One region of the Paenibacillus sp. FSL H7-0323 genome, then DNA from elsewhere that is predicted to be linked to it. Evidence: riboswitches for the same ligand, from Rfam matches in the RefSeq annotation. Region 1 holds a riboswitch; each other region holds the start of a gene.
The links. A riboswitch is a leader RNA that binds a small molecule or an ion and turns the genes downstream of it on or off. The one in region 1 is predicted to bind cyclic di-AMP.

Region 1 (3,278 bases):
ATATAAAATACAAAAGAGGTTATATTCCGAACGTTCCGGATATAACCTCATCTTTAATCTTCTACTTATTTATTTAAATGATACGGGACAGTCGCTACTACAACGTCCTTTTGATTCATTAGATACGAGCGGATTAAAAAGCTGGTCTGATTATGAAGCACGGCTTGCCACCAATGTTTGGTAATAAACTGTGGAATCAGAATCGTGATGTGATCCGTCGCAGCGGTCTTCCACTCTACCGTATCGATAAACTTCACTAACGGACGAATGATACTACGATATCTGGAACGAAGTACAATCAGGCGTACACCTGGATTCCATTCCTCCCACCGTTGCTCCATCTTATGAATGTCTTCTTCATCAAAGCCTACATACACAGCAACAACATTATCTGTTAGAGACTTCGCATAGCTGATGGAATGTAATACAGCACGTGTAACCCCTGCAACAGGAACAACTACAGTACTTCCTTTAATTACAGGTTTATCCGTAGCCGGACATATACGCAGTTGATCCGCAGTGTTCAAATAGTGCTTATGAATACGGTGGAACACGAACATTACAGCAGGTAAGAAAATGAATGCCATCCATACACTCGAGAATTTAGTAATGATAAATATAAGCGTAATCGTCAATGTAGTCAGCATACCGATGGTATTTACTACAAATCTTTTCACCCATCCAGCGGGTCTTGTTTTGATCCAATGCACCATCATCCCCAGTTGGGATAAGGTAAAAGGAATGAACACGCCTACCGCATATAGTGGAATCAAACCTTCCGTATTCCCATGGAATGCAGTCACAAGTATGATAGACATAACTCCTAGAAAAATAATGCCGTTTGAGAAGCCAAGGCGGTCACCACGGACCATAAATGCATGTGGCAGATATTTATCTTTTGCAAACATAAAGGCAAGCAGCGGAAACGCTGAATATGCTGTATTAGCTGCCAAGAACAAAATCACTGCTGTAATCCCTTGAATGAAAAAGTACAATCCGCCACGGCCAAAGGTCGATTCAGCGATCTGAGAGACAACCGTAGCCTTTTCATCTGGCACAATCCCATACCAATACGCCAGCACAGTGATTCCGGTAAACATAAAGCCAAGGATAAGTCCCATGATCATTAGCGTCTTGGCTGCATTCTTCTCAGCGGGTGCTTTAAAGTTTGGGATCGCATTAGATACGGCCTCAACCCCCGTTAGGGCTGAACAACCAGAGCTAAACGCTTTTAATAGTAGAAACAAACTTACATTAGATACGGCGCTGCCTATTTCAGGAACATTCGCATGCGCGCCACCCATTGCATATTTAACGATACCGGAGATAATCAGAACAACAATCGAAACCACAAACAAATACACTGGAATTGCGATAAATGAAGCCGATTCAGTCACTCCGCGAAGATTAATGATTGTTAATAAAACGATAACAGATACAGCGATGAGAACAGTATGATTATGAAGACTTGGAAAAGCCGATGTGATCGCATCCGTCCCTGCCGAGGCACTAACCGCTACGGTAAGAATGTAATCCACCAATAATGAACCCCCAGCGAGCAGCCCTGTCGGAATACCAAGATTACTCTTGGCTACGATATAAGCTCCGCCTCCTTGCGGATAAGCAAAAATCGTCTGCCGATAGGATAAAATCAGGATGGCCAGCAGGCCCAATACGGCTAATGCAATTGGCAGGGAATACCAGATGGCAGTAAACCCGGCAGCCACTAGTACAATCAGAATTTGTTCCGTTCCGTAGGCTACAGACGAGAGCGCATCAGAAGACAGAACAGCCAGTGCTTTAACCTTGGATAACTTTTCATGATCGAGTTCATTCGACTTCATCGGACGTCCGATCAATAGTCGTTTTACCTTGCTTACCATGGTGGATACAGTTCCTTTCTTTGGGAGCTGAAACGGAATTTCCGTGCGCTGTTTTCATCGGTGGATTTCATAAATGCAGACACAAAAATAAGCATACGGAAATGATCCGCATGCTTATGCATGGTCATTTTCCCACCTTGCTTACGAGGTTAGCTGGCGGATTCGGGCTGTGGTTATAGCCCTACGGTAGAGGTCTGTTCGACCCGGTTCCGATTCACCCCATTGGCATGAATGCCAAGTTTGGTTCCCCCGTTTTTCCTAAGAAAATTCAGCGCATATTCAACTTCTCACAAGGTCTAATATTAGTCTACAAAGTGCCTACAGTAAAGCGTTGAAAAAAATGAAAAAAGAATGAAAAAACATCCAATAAGCTCAAATATAGCGTCTTATTGGATGCTCTCTTTCATTATCTTCAATTATCCCTCTAGCCCGTGATTTTAATACCTTTTCAGCTTTTTTGTACCTTCCAAAGTAAAAACTAAAATCCTAAGCTCTCCTCAGCATCTACTTCAATCACTTCTTCTTCCCTACGTCCATACCAAAGAAGGAGACTTATTAGAGCAAACGCTATTAAAGCTAACAAAGGAATCGTTATAAATCCGAAGTAGTTCAAGTAATCTTTATTACAAGGAACACCAACTGTACAAGGTAGAACTTTACTTAACGCTGGAATCTTCTGTTCCGCATAATGATAGATTGAGATACTGCCACCAATCAAACTTAATGGAAGCACATAAGGAATGATGCGCTTATCTCCACGGAAAGTGGCAATTCCCAATAAAAATAACTGCGGATACATAAAAATCCGCTGAAACCAGCAAAGCTTACAAGGTTCATACTTCAAGACTTCACTTAAATACAAGCTACCAGCTACAGCAACCAAAGAGACGAACCAGGCCAGATAGAGGCAGTTACGCTTGCAAAAAGATAGGAATTTTGTCACTTTGCCTCCACTGCTTTTGCGGCGGTGTTAATTTCAGATGTAATCGCTTCAATATCGAAAGGTTCAGCCGTTTTCACTCCATTAATGTAGAGCGAAGGCGTAGTTGTCACGCCTGCGTCAGTTGCCAACTGAATGTCTTTCTTCAGCTCATCTGCATAAGTTTTCTCTTGGATGTCTTTACGCAACAGATCATAATCGATCGCTAATTTCTCTTTTTCAGCAAGGCTTACCAAGAAATCCTCAGTGGCCCATTCCACGCTCTCATCCCCTTGCTGCGCATACACAGCATCATAGAACTTCCAGAATTCATCCTTATTCTGATGGTATACAGACAATGCAGCTAGTGAAGCTGTCTCAGAGTCAGGACCAACGAAAGCCATATTTACAAAGTAAAGAGCTGCTTTTCCCTCGTTGACAAAATCTTGAACAATTTTCGGTTTCATGGAGCCAGC
Region 2 (3,278 bases), 2.2 Mb from region 1:
CTTGAAGGCAGCATGGATAGTGGATTGTATGTGCAAGTGAAGCAACGTCTTGAAGAGCAAGCAGAGCATGCGCAGGAATGGAGAGATCGGATCAATACGTATTTTTACCGCAAGAGTGGAATTGAGGATCTTAAAGGCAGAAAGATTTATTAGATTTCGATTCGAGGGATGATGATAGTGGGCCTCACGATTAGAGCGATTTTGGAAGATTTAATGGGAACTGTGGAACAGGTAGAAGGGACTGTGGATATTCTGAACCCAGGGGAACCGGAAACTGAAGTCACAGGGATTATTACGGCCTTTTCTGCCACACAAAATATTGTGGAGCAAGCAATAGCGTTAGGAACCAATTTGCTGATCACGCATGAAGGTGTATTTTATAGCCATCATGCGGCGAGCGAGTGGTTAGAAGGTGATCCGGTTTATCATGCGAAAAAAAGTCTGATCGAACGATCCCCAATAGCTATTTTTCGTTATCATGATTATTGGCATCGGCAAGAGCCGGATGGGATTATGATGGGTTTGCTGCGAGAGCTGGATTGGTCAGACTATGTGGAAGAGCAGCAAGCGGCTGCTACGATTCTCACTATTCCTGCCATGACTGTACTGGAAGCTGCTCAGTATATTAAAAGTAAGCTAGGGATCTCTTATGTACGCGCTGCTGGTGACCTGTCTCTGTCCTGCAAACGCATAGGGATATTAGTAGGTTACAGAGGGGGCGGGACGATGGCTATTCCACTTTTTAATGATCACAATCTTGATTTAATTATTGCTGGAGAAGGACCAGAGTGGGAGACTCCGGAATATGTGCGGGATGCAGGGCACCAAGGCAGATCTAAAGCGCTCATCATGTTAGGTCATGCGGAGAGTGAAGCGCCGGGGATGAAATATTTAGCTGAAATCTTAGCAGACAAATATCCCATGCTTCCTACCCGGTTCATTGCTGAACAACCCATCTATCAGATGGTTTAATCTGGGGAAATTAAGAGTACGGAATAAATAAACATATTATGGAGAAAATGAAGGGAAACAGGTCACTGAGAAAGGAGTGTTTCAATGGAAATTCCTTTGGAGGCTGATGAAGTATTAAGTCGGATCAAAAAGCTGCAAAGCGACGGAAGCTCAATCAGTAAAAAACAAGTAAAGCAAAGCGACCCAGAGCTTATGAGAAGTGCGCTGTTCTTTTTTCCAAGCTGGGAGCATGCATTGAAAAACGCCGATCTTTTGTAGCCATAGTATTGTAAAAGGAAGCTAAGTGGACAGGGGGAGATCTCTGATTCTGCTTAGCTTTTTTCTTTTTTATGAAATCATTCGTGCTGTTCATGTGAAATAATATTAACAAGCTTGCCAAACGGATCGGGGACATAGAAACGACGAACACCCCAAGGTACAGAAACTGGCCCAATAGTGGTATTGAAGATTGTCGTTTCTTATTAAATAGGAAAGTACTGGTGAATCACCCCCTTTTTCGCTTGCTTCAGAGCTGTTTTTCTAAAGAAAACGAGTAAACAAGAGCAAAAGAAAGAGAAAATGAAGAGTATGCTTAATATGAAATGAAAAGCATTGCTTTCAACATTATTTTGACCAGAGCCCTCCTTTACAAGAAAACCTTACAAGAGTATGATTCATCTCAGAACTGAGAATTATCTTAAATTTACAATTACATAAGCAATCCGCTTAATTTCCGTTTCTGGAAAGCGGGGGAACCAACAACTGGCAGCCGATGTGAGAGTCGGCACTGGTTATGGGGTGAATCCTGTTCCGGGTGCATAATATGCATCCCTGCAGGTAGGGCAACTCTCACTGCCCGAATCCGACAGCTAACCTCGTAAGCGTATGGAGAGAGGATGAATGGCGTGTTTAGTGATGAATAGCCACAGAGAATCCCTCTGTGGTTTTTTGCTGCGTTTTTAAGCAGATATAGTCGTAGAATTTATTATGAAAGAGGTGTTACCTTTGCCTATCGCTAAACTGAACGGAACTTCGCTCTATTATGAAATCAATGGAACTGGCACTCCGGTTGTGTTTATCCATGGACATGGATTAACACACAGTATGTTCAAACCACAGCTGGAGTATTTTTCCGATAAATATAAAGTGATTTTGTGCGATTTACGGGGGAATGGCAAGTCTGGTAAACTGCTGGAGGCCCCACATGAGATTATTGAGACGCAATGTCTGGATCTGATTATGCTGTTGAATGACCTAGGTATCCGTGAAGCAGTTTTTGTAGGAATCGCCTATGGTGGCTTAGTCGTTCAGCATATTGCCAAACAATATCCTGAGCGTGTAAAAGCAATTGTGGTCGCGGATAGCTTTTGTAGGACTCACGGATCAACAATAGTAGGGAAAATACAAACTATGGCAGCATATTGCAGTTTACTAATGTATTATCTCCCAAGCGAGCTGGTGTTGCCTTCGATTCGGATGATGTACCGAGAGCGCTGGAGTCTGGCCTACAATGAGATTAGAAGAGGACTGCTGGACAAACGCCCCCGGGAGTTATATCGGCAAAGGCTGGCTACGAGCCATGTTGATTACACCAGATGTTTAAAGGCTTTTAAACGTCCTGCATTATGTATTGTGGGGGACTTTAATGAATTTGGAGTGAATTGTATGAAGGAAATGGTGTCTCAGCTGCCGCAGGCGCAGTTGGCGATTATTCCGAACGCATTAGATCCAAGTAATCTGTGCCAGCCGGAGCAATTCAATGCGATTCTTCAGCGTTTCTTAGAGAAGCAGCAGGGCAGTCAGCAGATTAGCTGATCTATAGGGAGACCTTCACAAGCGAAGCGTTTAAGTGAGAAAATAGGCGTCCCATAGCCAGGGCGGAATGAGCTGGCTATGGGTCGTCTTTCTGGGAAGAACTTTAGGGGAATTCTCCCTAAAATGAAGGAGATTATGGCTCCTAGAACGTAGATTAGGGAAATCCTCCCTAATAATAGGATGTTTTTAGCCATAAATGGGTATTTGCATGAATTTTTAGGGAGGAATTTCCTAAAAACCTCATTTTAAAGCGATTATCGATGAACATTAGGGAGGATTTCCCTAATATAATGGACATCCAATTAAAGGCTGGCTTATCCGTAGTGAAATCTACGAATGAGCCAGCCTTTGGTTATTTTACTAACCGATGGATGTTGAACATTTACAAGCATATTGTACCTAGAACGCCACTTAATGTCCCTACCCTACCACAGCACCAAATATAGCTCACCAGACGTGGGAAAGAACAATAGACTCTAAATAGTTATAGAAGGAGGCGTAGTAAGCAACGC
Region 3 (3,278 bases), 3.8 Mb from region 1:
CCCCAGCGCATTGATAGCTGGATTGCCTTTGGTTTCCGCATAATAATTCAATCCCAGCAGTAATACGAACAAGGTCATCATTGCTGTGAAAATCACCCAGCCCTGACGTTTGTTCTTAGCGAACAATCCGTACATATATGGCAAAGAGGCTGGCAGCATCCACATAGAGAGAATCTCCAGAACGTTCGTAAGTGGATTAGGGTTCTCAAAAGGATGTGCTGAATTGGCTCCGAAGAAGCCGCCACCATTCGTACCTAAGTGTTTAATTGATTCCAAAGAAGCGACTGGACCGATAGCGATTTGTTGCGTCTGCCCTTCAAGTGTAGTGACCTCAAGCGATGGCTTGAGCGTTTGTGGCACATGCAATCCTACCAGCACCAATGAAACTAGCAGAGCTAATGGAATGAATACACGAATATGTGCTTTTACGAAGTCCTCGAAAAAGTTCCCGACTGATTTCTGTCCTGTAATCCCTCTGACAAAAGCAACCGCAACAGAAAATCCGCTCGCTGCAGACGTGAACATCATCATCGTGATGACTGCCATTTGTGAAAAATACGATAGTCCCGTCTCCCCGCTATAATGCTGCAGGTTCGTATTGGTCATAAAGCTGATCACCGTATTGAATGAAAGCGTCTGTTCCATATCGGCAATTCCATTCGGGTTCAGCGGCAATCCCCGCTGTAATCTTAGAAAAATATAACTGAAAGCAACCAGTACGATATTAGTTAAAACAAAGCTGAGTGCATACTTCTTCCAGGACATTCCGTCCCGTTTTTTCAGGCCGATCAGCTTATAAATACCTTTCTCTGTGCCTGCAAACCAGCGATCCGTACGATTCGGTTCGTTAGAAAATACATGATATAAATACGTTCCCATCGGCTTGACCAGCAAGATGAGAATTACAATTACGACGACTATTTGCAAAATGCCCATGAATGCCCCTCCTTAAAATTTCTCAGGATGAATCAACGCGTAAACCAGATATATAAACAACAGTAGGGTAACAGCGATTACTAGAATCACAGCTTATCCCTCCCCGTATCCTCAACTACACCTGCGCACCAGCGCATAAAACCATAAAATAACCCGTAAATTACAGCTAACGAAGCCACCATATACAGATCCATCATATCTTCCGCACTCCTTCCATTATCCTTGATGAGGTGATCTATCGATTAGAAAATCAGCATCACCACTATGGGAATAGATTACATAGCTCGCACCAAGTCTTTTATAGACCAATCTAGGATTTATTGAACTTGTAATCACAAAAATCGGCTGTGTCGTCCAGGTACGGCACATCTGAATATAGCGGCAGCAAAGCGGAAAGCTGCTCTCAAACAGATATACCCTGCCTACCGGGAACGATGGGCGAAACCAAGTGTTCTGATGGCGGGTATCCACTAGAATAACCTGCTCAATCCCGAGCTCCTCAAGTAAAGCTTTCTCAGCCACATTGTTGGTTAATCCCGCCATCTTAATACCCCTGAACTTCAGAAGTTTAATGAAATGTTCTCCCGCCTTTGTAGGCGCACATACAAGCACATATTCATTCTGATCCGTCATCTTTTTTCTCCTCCTGCTCATTTACAACAAGGAGGCAACGAAAATCTCCGAAAGGATGTTGACCTATCGTCATTTTCGGGCACAACCTAAAGCTCGGTTGTGTCACGTCATTAGACGCTGCCTTACAAATACCGCTAATGATGAATTTAGCGACCTCTTAGGGGAGGCCTCCATAAATGCTTTGCTTCTAAGAGCACAGCAAAAAGCCACAAAGGATCTCCTCTGTGGCTCGCTAGCGGTCACATTGCACTCATCCTCTCTCCATACGCTTACGAGGTTAGCTGTCGGATTCGGGCGGTGAGAGTCGCCCTACCTGTATAGATGCGAGCTCACTCGCACCCTCTACAGGATTCACCCCATAATCGGCTTCCGACTCTCACATCGGCTGCCGATTGTTGGTTCCCCCGCTTTCCTTACCGGAAATTAAGCGGATCAAATATTCGATTGTCGTTGAAACAGGAGTAATCATACTCTTATGCACGAAGACTTGTAAAACCTGAATGATGCCAAAATAATGCAAATTAAAAACTATTTTCCCATTAGATAGCGCTTACTTGATATCTAATCTCTCTATATCTCTTGTTTACTCGAGTTTGGAGCGTTTAATCGCTATCTATAACCCATGTGATTTTATTCACCTTTTTAGAGCGAAAATACTGCAAATTCCCATTATAGGTAGAAACGCAAGAAGCTGAGGCTGAGCGAGAAAGAGGCGCGATAACACGCCATAAATACCTATTTACCTCGTTTTTCAGTCGTAGTCGGCAGGATATGGTTAAAATTGCTCTAAAAGAACATTTTCCGTTTTTTACAGAAAATCTTGAAAAGAGTATGATTCGGGTTGAATCTAATTCATGAAAAACAATCAACGCTGAGTTCCTGCATTCGCAGGGAACGGGGGAACCATCAGGCCACCTGGCCTACTTGGGGTGAATCCAAAGGAGACTGCATAAGTCTCAATAGGTAGGGCGACTCTCACCGTCCGAATCCGACAGCTAACCTCGTAAGCGTAAAGAGAGAGACCCTTGATCCGCCACGCTTTGGCCCAGGTATATCTGCCTGTAATCCAAAACCGCAGCAGAGGTCCTCCTCTTGCTGCGGTTTTTGCGTTACCTAAGCTTATTAGGTGATAGCACGCTGGATGGGGTGAATGTTTTGAAGCACTATTATTTAGGGATACATCAAGGGCTGCTTGAGCCGATAAGTCTAAATTACGTTTGTTTCGGGGCCTTGTGGTTCGAAGAACATAATCACAGGTACATTGTAGGCTATGCATTTGGCCAGAACCAGATCCAAGCCCTTCGCCAGTTCAGCACACCTTCTTCTTGTAAAGACTGTTTAGACTCTAAGATTGTATATGAGATATATAAAAAAATTCGAGAACAACAGCAGCAGCAGGATTGGTCATCACACCAAAAGCTCCCGTGGTTTACAGCCTTCAAGGAGCCTTGGAAAGATGTAAGCGCCGGTTGGTATGTCTTGAGATCCCGCAGCACCTTTCCCTTACATCTATCTGTTATACGAAAAGAGAAGTTCCGACTATGGCTAGAGCATACCGCAGTCTGTGAGAATAAAATGGAGATGCTCGCTTGTGTAGAAAAGGCTAGTGTCACTCATCATGTTGACTTAAAGCTTTTGGAAATCTAAGGAGGAACCCTACTATGGACCAGCGCAGACTATCCCGCATTGAAGTATTTGTATTGGATGAA

Region 2: another riboswitch for cyclic di-AMP. It lies ahead of MHH89_RS17660 (alpha/beta fold hydrolase); the one in region 1 lies ahead of MHH89_RS07795 (APC family permease).
Region 3: another riboswitch for cyclic di-AMP. It lies ahead of MHH89_RS24730 (hypothetical protein); the one in region 1 lies ahead of MHH89_RS07795 (APC family permease).

Annotation. Positions count from the first base shown of each region.
Region 1 covers NZ_JBBODB010000001.1:1,701,453-1,704,730, forward strand. Annotated here, with positions in the region: gene MHH89_RS07795 (APC family permease) at 66-1,883, opposite strand; cyclic di-AMP (ydaO/yuaA leader) riboswitch at 2,008-2,167, opposite strand; gene MHH89_RS07800 (disulfide oxidoreductase) at 2,362-2,826, opposite strand; gene MHH89_RS07805 (DsbA family protein) at 2,823-3,278, opposite strand, start outside.
Region 2 covers NZ_JBBODB010000001.1:3,899,759-3,903,036, reverse strand. Annotated here, with positions in the region: gene MHH89_RS17680 (alpha-glucuronidase family glycosyl hydrolase) at 1-153, shown strand, start outside; gene MHH89_RS17675 (Nif3-like dinuclear metal center hexameric protein) at 178-972, shown strand; gene MHH89_RS17670 (hypothetical protein) at 1,057-1,230, shown strand; partial or broken gene MHH89_RS17665 (glyoxalase) at 1,308-1,418, opposite strand; cyclic di-AMP (ydaO/yuaA leader) riboswitch at 1,665-1,851, shown strand; gene MHH89_RS17660 (alpha/beta fold hydrolase) at 1,957-2,766, shown strand; gene MHH89_RS17655 (hypothetical protein) at 3,057-3,212, shown strand.
Region 3 covers NZ_JBBODB010000001.1:5,489,064-5,492,341, reverse strand. Annotated here, with positions in the region: gene kdpA (potassium-transporting ATPase subunit KdpA) at 1-936, opposite strand, end outside; gene kdpF (K(+)-transporting ATPase subunit F) at 949-1,026, opposite strand; gene MHH89_RS24730 (hypothetical protein) at 1,153-1,569, opposite strand; cyclic di-AMP (ydaO/yuaA leader) riboswitch at 1,820-2,009, opposite strand; cyclic di-AMP (ydaO/yuaA leader) riboswitch at 2,429-2,593, shown strand; gene MHH89_RS24725 (hypothetical protein) at 2,662-3,216, shown strand; gene MHH89_RS24720 (hypothetical protein) at 3,231-3,278, shown strand, end outside.